One region of the Kineococcus rugosus genome, then DNA from elsewhere that is predicted to be linked to it. Evidence: riboswitches for the same ligand, from Rfam matches in the RefSeq annotation. Region 1 holds a riboswitch; each other region holds the start of a gene.
What was found. Region 1 has a riboswitch for S-adenosylmethionine ahead of ACRYM6_RS18195 (MetQ/NlpA family ABC transporter substrate-binding protein). Riboswitches for the same ligand answer to the same signal wherever they lie in the genome.
Positions count from the first base shown of each region.

Region 2: another riboswitch for S-adenosylmethionine. It lies ahead of ACRYM6_RS16830 (methylenetetrahydrofolate reductase); the one in region 1 lies ahead of ACRYM6_RS18195 (MetQ/NlpA family ABC transporter substrate-binding protein).
Region 3: another riboswitch for S-adenosylmethionine. It lies ahead of ACRYM6_RS02630 (ABC transporter substrate-binding protein); the one in region 1 lies ahead of ACRYM6_RS18195 (MetQ/NlpA family ABC transporter substrate-binding protein).
Region 4: another riboswitch for S-adenosylmethionine. It lies ahead of sfnG (dimethylsulfone monooxygenase SfnG); the one in region 1 lies ahead of ACRYM6_RS18195 (MetQ/NlpA family ABC transporter substrate-binding protein).

Region 1 is NZ_JBJLSJ010000035.1:25,846-28,031, forward strand. Features, by position in the region: gene ACRYM6_RS18190 (methionine ABC transporter ATP-binding protein) at 1-243, opposite strand, end outside; gene ACRYM6_RS18195 (MetQ/NlpA family ABC transporter substrate-binding protein) at 240-1,199, opposite strand; SAM riboswitch class IV at 1,262-1,372, opposite strand; gene ACRYM6_RS18200 (DUF1737 domain-containing protein) at 1,438-1,650, opposite strand; gene ACRYM6_RS18205 (DUF7711 family protein) at 1,647-2,186, opposite strand, start outside.
Region 2 is NZ_JBJLSJ010000030.1:36,603-38,788, forward strand. Features, by position in the region: gene metE (5-methyltetrahydropteroyltriglutamate--homocysteine S-methyltransferase) at 1-175, opposite strand, end outside; gene ACRYM6_RS16830 (methylenetetrahydrofolate reductase) at 172-1,155, opposite strand; SAM riboswitch class I at 1,217-1,308, opposite strand; SAM riboswitch class IV at 1,416-1,529, shown strand; gene ACRYM6_RS16835 (aminotransferase class V-fold PLP-dependent enzyme) at 1,585-2,186, shown strand, end outside.
Region 3 is NZ_JBJLSJ010000003.1:119,546-121,731, reverse strand. Features, by position in the region: gene ACRYM6_RS02630 (ABC transporter substrate-binding protein) at 1-1,152, opposite strand, end outside; SAM riboswitch class I at 1,375-1,465, opposite strand.
Region 4 is NZ_JBJLSJ010000014.1:33,387-35,572, forward strand. Features, by position in the region: gene ACRYM6_RS09895 (GAF domain-containing protein) at 1-186, shown strand, start outside; gene sfnG (dimethylsulfone monooxygenase SfnG) at 197-1,342, opposite strand; SAM riboswitch class I at 1,355-1,441, opposite strand; gene ACRYM6_RS09905 (DUF3017 domain-containing protein) at 1,549-1,827, opposite strand; gene purH (bifunctional phosphoribosylaminoimidazolecarboxamide formyltransferase/IMP cyclohydrolase) at 1,851-2,186, opposite strand, start outside.

The sequences.
Region 1 (2,186 bases):
CAGCTCGCCCTCGGACAGCGTCGTGAGGTCCTGGCCGGCGACGACGACGCTGCCCGAGGTCGGCTTCTCCAGGGCGTTGATCAGCCGCACGAGCGTCGACTTCCCGGCGCCGGAGTACCCGATGACCGCGAGGACCTCGCCCTGCGCGACTTCCAGGGAAACGGCGTCGACCGCCGCGACGGAGGACCCGTCGCGGCGGTCGAAGCGCTTGCTGACCTCCGTCAGCGCGATGAGAGCGGTCACTTGCCCGCGGCGGCCTTCGCGTCGGCTTCGACCTTCGCGGTCTCCGCCTGCAGGTCGGCCGCGGAGGTGTCCTGGACGACCGCGCCGGGGTTCTCCTGCAGGAAGACCTCCTGCACGGCCGGGTCGTGCCACAGCGCCGCGAGGTCGAGGTACGTCTGGTTGCCGGTGTCGGCCTTGCGCGCGGTGAAGATGTTGACGTACGGGGCGGCGGCGGCCGCGGACGGGTCGTCGGCGACGATGATCTGGTCGTCGGTGAGCTTCGCCTTGGTCGCGTAGTCGTTGTTCACGATCGCGGCGACGACCGACCCGGACTGCAGGGCGCTGGCGGTCTGGTCGGCGGCCACGGTGGTGACGTCCACCTTCGCGGACTCGATGTCGCTGGTCTTGGAGAACGCGTTGCCGCCGTCCTTCAGCGTGACCAGGCCGGCCTCCTGCAGGACGAGCAGACCGCGGGCCTCGTTGATGGCGTCGTTGGGGATGGCGACCTTCGCGTTCGCCGGCAGTTCCTCGACGGACCCGGCGGTGAGGGAGTACAGCGGCAGCGGGTACACGGCCGTGGCCCCGATGGGCTGCAGGTCGTCGCCGGAGGTCGCGTTGTAGTTCGCGAGGTACTGGATGTGCTGGAACTGGTTCAGGTCCAGCTGCTCCTGCGACAGCGCCGGGTTCGGCTGGCTGTAGTCGGAGAAGTTGACCAGCTCGACGTCGACGTCCAGCGTCGACTTCGCGAGCTCGGTGTACGTCGTCCAGTACTGCTGCGACTTGTCGGCGACACCGATCTTCACGGTCTTCGCCTCGCCGGCTCCCGCGGCGGTCGTGCTGGTCGAGTCGTCCCGGTTGCCGAGGACGAGGGCCACGACGACCACGGCGATCACGACGACGGCGGCGACGAGGCCGATGAGCAGGCCGCGGCGCTTCGGCTTCTCGGGCAGGGCGGGGGCGTTGGACACGGGGGACACTCCGGAGGTCGTACGGGCGGGCGCGCGGCTCGCAGGGCTCCCGTGATCGACCGGCGTCCGGCGATCCGCGCTTGCCGGACGGGTCCGTCCGGCCAGGTCCTCACCTGGGGCACCCCACCGCGGAGGAGGGTTGCCGGACAGCTAGCCAGGGCTTTCCGCTGTCACTCATGACCTGGGAGGACTCTAACACCGGCTGTCTGACAGCGTGGACGGTCCCGCCGATCCGCCCGCGCGGGGGTCAGCCGCGCGCGGGGGGCAGGGCGTGGGGCAGGACGACGGCCTGCGCGGCGACGGTGACGCCGGCGGTCGTGGTCAGCGACGGGCTGCCGTGCAGGACGTACCCGTCGGCCAGGGCGGCGCTCACCTTCTCGCAGAACGACCGGTCGTCGGGGCCGGTCAGCAGCCGGTAGGCGAGCTTCTGGGGGGCGTCCTGGGGGGTGGGGTCGCTCATGCGCCGAGGCTACCGACGCCCAGCCCGTCCCGGGCGGCGCGCAGGTCCAGGTACCCCAGGGCCACGTCGGCCAGGGCGTCGGCCCGCCGCGTCGGCGCCCCCGGCGCCCAGCGCTGCTCGTCGTATTCGCGCGCCGCGCGGCCCAGCGCCCCCAGGCTGACCGCGAGCTCGCGGTCCAGGCGAGCGGCCAGCTCGGCGGGCGTGGGCGGGTCCGGGCGCAGGCCCTCGCCGTCCCCGGCCCGCAGCTGCCCCAGGACCTCGTGGTCGGTGCCGTCCCCGACCGTCCAGAACCGCACCGGCCGGTCGACGAGGTGGTTCCACACCGGCGCCCGCGCCGACCGGAACGTCAGGGTCACCGGCCGGGTCGCCAGCCCCGAGGCGGCCAGCCAGTGCCCGGCGGCCGGCGGCTGCGCGCCGTGCGCGCAGTCGGCCTCCTCGGCGTTCGTCACCAGGGCCACCCGCACCGCCCCCGCGTCCTCGAGCACGTCGCGGCGCGGGCCCAGCAGGGCGCCGAACACCCACGCCTCCTCGACCCG
Region 2 (2,186 bases), on a different contig from region 1:
GGCGGACGGTGGCGGCCCGGACGGCGGCGAGCGCGGCCTCGGTGGTGGCCAGGTCGGCCTTGCCGGACCACAGCGCCTCGAGGGCCTTCTTGGTCTCGCGGTCGGGGCCGATCCGGGGGTACCCCAGGATCGTCGCGGTCCACGCGGGCGTCCCGGTGGGGGTCGTGTCGCTCATCGGGTGGGTCCTCCTGCAGCGGCGGCCGCCGGGGCGGCCGGAGTGGGGTCGGCGGGTCGGGTCGCGGGTCGGGTCGCGGGTCGGGTCAGGTCGAGGTGGTCGAGGAGGTCCAGCGCGGGCGCGGCCGCGTTGAACGTGTACAGGTGCAGGCCGGGGGCACCGGCGGCGAGCAGCCCGTGCGCCAGGCCGGAGGTGAACGCCGTGGCCGCGCGGCGGCGGGCCCGGGGGTCCTCGTCGTCCAGGGCGGCGAGCAGGGCGCGGGGGGCCGGGACCCCGGTGAGCTCACCGATCCGCTGCAGCCGGCGGGCGTCGTCGGAGACGGCGAGGCCGGGCAGCAGGGGGATGGTGATCCCGGCGGCCCGGGCGCGGTGGACGAACGCGGCGTACTCGTCGGCCGAGAACGTGACCTGGCAGATCGCGAACCGGGCACCGGCGTCCTGCTTGGCCCGCAGGACGGCGAGCTCGTGCTCGTCGCGGCCCCGCGGGAACGCGGCGACGGCCAGGGTGAGCTCACCCTCGTCGAGGGGGCGCGACCCTCCCCGCAGGGCCAGCCGGCGCCGGTCGGCGACCTGGAGGAGTTCCACCAGGTCGCGGGCCGTGGCGACCCCGTCGGGGTGCGGGGCCCAGTCCGCGGCGCCGGCCGGCGGGTCGCCGCGCAGGGCGAGGACGTTGCGCACGCCGGCGTCGAAGAACTCCCCGGCCAGTTCCACGACCTCCCGGCGGGAGGACCCCACGCAGGTCAGGTGCGCCATGGCCGGGACGGCCGTGGTGCGCAGGACGTGGCACAGCAGGTCCCGGCTGGGCCCCCGCGTCGCCCCGGCCGCCCCGAACGTCACCGACACGAAGTCGGGGTTCGCCGCGAGCAGGTCGGACAGCTTGCGCCACAGGGTTTCCCGGCCACCGTCGGACCGGGGCGGGAAGAGTTCGAAACTGAGCGTGGGCCGCCCCGTCGCACCGGCGACGAGAGGCGCGAGCGTCATCGCGCGGTTCCCCGGCCGGGAACCGGGTAGGGGGTGGCGACATCGGTGGTGCGCATCACGAACTCCATCGGCCTGGCGTTAGCACCCTCGCCCGGGCTCGGGGGGTTGCTGCGGCGTCGTCGAGCCAGGACTCTCGGCCGCTCTGGATGGTGTGCTTCGAATGTAGACCGGCGCCGACGCCGGCCACAAGGGGTTCCCCCGAACGGCCCGCGACACGCCGACCTTGATTCCGGCCGGTCGCCCGTGGCAATCTCGCCCCAGGTCATGAGCGCCAGCGACAAGCCCCGGCTCGCTGGCCGGCAACCCTCCTCCGCGGTGGGGTGCCCCGGGTGACGACCTGGCCGGTTCCGAGGTGGTTCCGGCAAGCGCGGACCTCGCCGGGCGGGCCCCGGTCCTCCCGGCAGGGTCCACTCCCCGAGGAGACCTCGCGTGACGACGAGCACCCTGAGCCCCAGCCGCCCCTCCCGTCCCGCCCTCGCTCCCCTGCTGCCCGTCGTCGGCGCCGACACCGTCGTGCCGCTGGCCACCGGGGGCCGGGCCACCTACGTCAACCTGGACAACGCGGCCAGCGCCCCGGCCCTGGCCGTCGTGGCCGCCCGCGTCGCGCAGGTGCTGCCGCACTACGCCAGCGTGCACCGCGGGGCCGGGTACCTGTCCCGCGTCTCGACCGCGCTGTTCGAGCAGGCCCGGGCCCAGGTGGCGGGGTTCCTCGGGGCCCGCGGGGACGACCTGGTGGTGTTCACGCGCAGCACCACCGACGCCCTCGACCTGCTGGCCCGGGCCGTCCCGGACGGGGCCCGGGTGCTGGTCGCCGACGTCGAGCACCACGCGAACCTGCTGTCCTGGCAGCGCTCGGCGCGCACCACGGTGGTCCGCGGCGGGTCCGACGCGGAGGAGACCGCGAGCCTGCTGGAGGCCGAGCTGGCCACCGGGCGGTACGCGCTGCTGGCCGTCGCGGGGGCCTCCAACGTGACCGGCGAGGTGCTGCCGCTGCGCCGGCTGGCGCGGGCCGCGCACGCCGCCGGTGCCCG
Region 3 (2,186 bases), on a different contig from region 1:
GCGGGCCGGGTCGATGCCCGAGCCGGCCGTGGAGGCGAGCAGGAAGTTGTTCTCCTCGTTCGTCGCCCACTTCACGAAGGCGGCGGCGACGTCCTGCTGCTTGCCCGCCGAGGAGACACCCAGGCCGAAACCGGCGTCCAGCGCCGTGCGCGGCGTCGTGTTCTCCCCCCCGACCGGCAGCGTCACGACGCCCCACTTGTCGACGATCTTGGAGCTGGCCGGGTCCTGGGCCTTCAGGCCGAGGTCGGTCCAGGTGTCGAGCATGGCGCCCTGACCGGCCAGGAAGGCGGAGTTGGCCTGGTCGAAGCCGGTCTGCAGCGGGGTCGGCAGCGCGTGCGGGGAGACGTCGATGAGGTGCTGCAGGGCCGCCAGCCCCTCCTCGCCGGCGAACGCGGGCTTCCCGTCGCCGTCCACCAGCGTCCCGCCGTAGCCGGCGAGGCGGTTGATGAAGGAGCAGCCCAGGATCATCGGCACCTGCTGGGCCTCGACGATCGCCCCGTAGACGCTGCCGCCGGAGTCCTGCGTGATCTTCGCCGCGGCCGCGTCGTACTCGTCCCACGTCGTGGGCGGCTGCACGCCGTACCGGTCGAAGACCTCGGCGTTGTAGTAGAGGACGTGCGTGTCGCCGTCGAAGGGCAGGCCGTAGCGCTTGCCGTCGAGCAGCGTGTACGGGTCGTAGATCGACGGCAGGAAGTCGTCGGTGGCGATGTCGGTGTTCGCGCCGATCCAGTCGGTCAGGTCCACCAGCGCGTCGGCCGCGACCAGCTCGCCGAGGCCGAAGTAGAAGTAGTCGAAGACGTCGAACTCGCCGTCGCCGCCCTGGACGTCCAGGATCTGCTTGCTCGTCAGCTGGTCGTAGGGGATCGCGGTGACCTGCAGCTCGCCGCCGAACTCCTCGGCGAACTTCTTGCCCAGCAGGTCGGTGAAGGCCAGCACGTGCGGCTGGTTGACCATCAGCTTGAGCGTCTTGCCCCGCAGGTCGACCGCCTCCCCGGCGGCCAGGCCCGCTCCGGCGGAACCCTCCCCGCAGGCGGCGAGGGAACCGGTGGCGGCCAGGGCGCTGACGCCGAGGGCGCCGGACAGGACGCGGCGGCGCGAGGCGAGCAGGCGCTGGGTGCTCGTGGGCGGGGGGGTGCGGCGGGGCGCGGACATGGGTGTGCTCCGGGGGTAGGCGGACGTGCGACGTCCGTCGGGGGGTGCGCGCAGGAGGCGGCGCGCTCGCTCGAGGACTCGGGGGAGGTGGCGCGGGCCGGTCAGGCCGCGCGCGACGTCCCCGGGCGCATCGACCCGCCGCGGTGACAGGCCATCGAGGCCGTGCGCGCGAGGTCGACGTGGTAGCGCCGGGTGAGCTGGGTACAGCTGTCCACTGCGAGTCCTCCATCGCCCCTGGCGGGAGCACCTGCCGCTCGCGCGGTGGTTGCTGTGGCGTCAACGAGCCAGGTCTCTCGGCCACTCTGGATGGTGTTGATCCGAATGTAGCGGACGAGGGGTGCCGCTGGCGATGGAACGCCCGCGGCGAGTGCGCAGGGTCACCTCGGTGGGGCTGTGCGACACTGGGCGAGGCCGAGCGTTCCCCGACACCGGGCGCACGGTCCGCCGTCGAGACCGCCGCCCAGCGCGCGGGTCCCGGGCAGCGCCGCGGTCTGGTGGAAGGACCTCGCAGGCGCCCCGGCCCGTTCACCGGACGACGACGACGGTGGCTCCGGGGGGAGCACGCGTCGCGCGACCTCTCCGGTGCACCGAGGACTTCCGTCGGGCGTGGGACGACCCGCCCGGCGATTCCGACCAGGACGCCCGAGCGTCCGCGGGGTTCACCGGTGGAGCGGACGCTGCGGGCGATGCGGAGCACCCCGTGACGACGACACCCGAAGAGACCCCCGAGAACGACGGCACGACGACCGGCGCGACGACGCGGCCGCGCCGCCGCCGCGCCGCCAGCCGCCCCGCCGGCCCGCCCACCCGCGTCGAGCCGGTCGCCGAGCCCGCGCCCGTCGCGGCGCCCACCGAGCCCGAGCCCGCCGTCGAGCCGGTCGCCGTGGAGCCCGAGCCGGTCGCCGAGCCGGTCGCCGAGCCGGTCGCCGAGCCGGTCGCCGAGCCGGTCGCCGAGCCGGTCGCGGTGGAGCCCGAGCCGGTCGTCGCGCCGCGGCGCCGGACCCGCCGCGCGACCCGCACGGTGACCACGCCCG
Region 4 (2,186 bases), on a different contig from region 1:
CAGCTCGTGGAGCTGCTCGCGGCCAGCCCGCGGGGGCTGTCCGCGGCGCAGGTGGCGCAGCGGCTGTTCGGGGACGGTGCCCGCGCGGTGTCGGCCCGGGCCGAGCTGTCCCGCCTGCGACGGCTGCTCGGCCCGGTCCTGGCGTCACGTCCCTACCGGCTCACCGTCCCGGTCGGGGAGCGCTGAACCCCACCGCTCAGACGGGGACGGGGGCCGTCGCGGCGGCGACGGCGTCGTCGAGCTCGGCCCCCAGCCCCAGGTCCTCCCCCGCCACCAGCCGGGCCTCGAGCTCGCGCACCCGGGGGATGACGAGCTCCCCGAACGCCTCGACCTCCTCCTTGACGTGCAGGAAACCCAGCAGCAGCAGGTCGACGCCGACGAGCCGGTACGCCAGGACGCGGCGCGCCACCTCGTCGGGGGTGCCGACCAGCCCGGTCCGGAACCCGTCGTTGTACTGGACGAGGTCGCGGAACCCGCTGTCGGCCCACATGCCCTTGCCGTCGCGGGTGGAGTTCCCGGCCTCCTGCACCGCGGCGCCGAACCCCTCGACCTTGGCGCGGTCGGCCTTGGCGATGATCTCCTCCAGGACGGCCTCGGCCTCCTCGCGGGTGTCGCGCACCAGGGCGAACCCGTTCAGCCCGAACCGCACCGACCGGCCGTTCGCGGCGGCCAGCGCGCTGACCTCCCGCACCCCGGCGGCGGCGTCCGCGATCGACTTGCCGTTCATGAAGTACCAGTCCGAGACACGGCCCGCCATGGCCTGCGCGGCGGTGGAGTTCCCGCCCTGGAACACCTCGGGCGCGGCCGTGGGCTGCGGGCGGAAGGTGATGTCGGTGGCGTTGAAGAACTCCCCGGACTGGCTGTAGCCGTCCTGGCTCCACACCCCGCGCAGCAGTTCGATGAACTCCTCGGACTGCTTGTAGCGGTCGTCGTGCTCGTGCCAGGTGACCCCGAGCTGCGTCGCCTCGTCCTTGAACCAGCCGGACACCACGTTCAGCGCGAGGCGGTTGCCGGTGAGCTCCTGGGCGGTCGCGGCGAACTTCGCCAGGACCCCCGGGTGCCAGAAGAACGGGTGGACCGCGGCGATGACCTTCAGCCGCTCGGTCGCCAGCAGCAGGGCCAGGGAGAACGACGTCGACTCGTGCTGGGCGTCGGCCCCGTAGGAGGCGAGGTAGCGCACCTGGGTGAGGGCGTACTCGAACCCGACGCGCTCGGCGGCGCGGGCCACCTCGACGTTGTAGGCGGGCTCGTGGCTGGTGCGCTGCTCGATCGTCGAGACGACCAGCCCGCCGGAGACGTTGGGGACCCAGTAGGCGAACTTCAGGGGCTCGTGCAGGGACATGACGCGGCCGCTCCTCCATCGGTCCTGGCGGTAGCACCCCCCAGGGGGGGGTTGCTGCGGCATCGTCGAGCCAGGTCTCTCCGCCGCTCTGGATGGGATCGGTGCACCCTACCCCGGTGACGGGCCGGCGCGCCGGGGAACGCCGACGCCGCTCCCGGTGACCGGGAGGGGCGTCGGCGTTCGGGCGGGGCGTTCGGACGGGGCGTTCAGACGGGGGTCGGCACCACGCCGGCCAGCACCAGGCACGAGACCGCCAGGACGACGAGGATCGCGACGTCCAGCCCGCGCGAGCGGACCGCGAGCGCCCCCGCGACCCGCACCGGCAGCACCAGCCGCAGGACGGCGGCGACGGCCAGGTCCGCCCCGAGCAGCACCCCGCCCGGGGTGGGGCCGGCCAGCAGCGTCAGCACCAGCGCGAGGACGATCCCGCCGACGAGCGTCAGCAGGACGGCGTTGCCCGGGGTCGGGACGCGCTCGGTGGTCACGGTGCCGACGCTACCGGCGGGTCTCAGTGCGCGAAGTGGCGCGCGCCGGTGAAGTACATCGTGACGCCGGCCTTCTCGGCGGCCTCGACGACCTCGGCGTCGCGGATGGAACCGCCCGGCTGCACGATCGCCCGGACCCCGGCGTCGAGGAGGATCTGCGCCCCGTCGGCGAAGGGGAAGAACGCGTCGGACGCGGCGACCGAGCCGGTGGCCCGGTCCGCGCCGGCGCGCTCGACGGCCAACTTGCAGGAGTCGACGCGGTTGACCTGGCCCATGCCGACGCCGACGGAGGCGCCGTCCTTGGCGAGCAGGATCGCGTTGGAGCGCACCGAGCGGACCGCGCGCCAGGCGAACTCGAG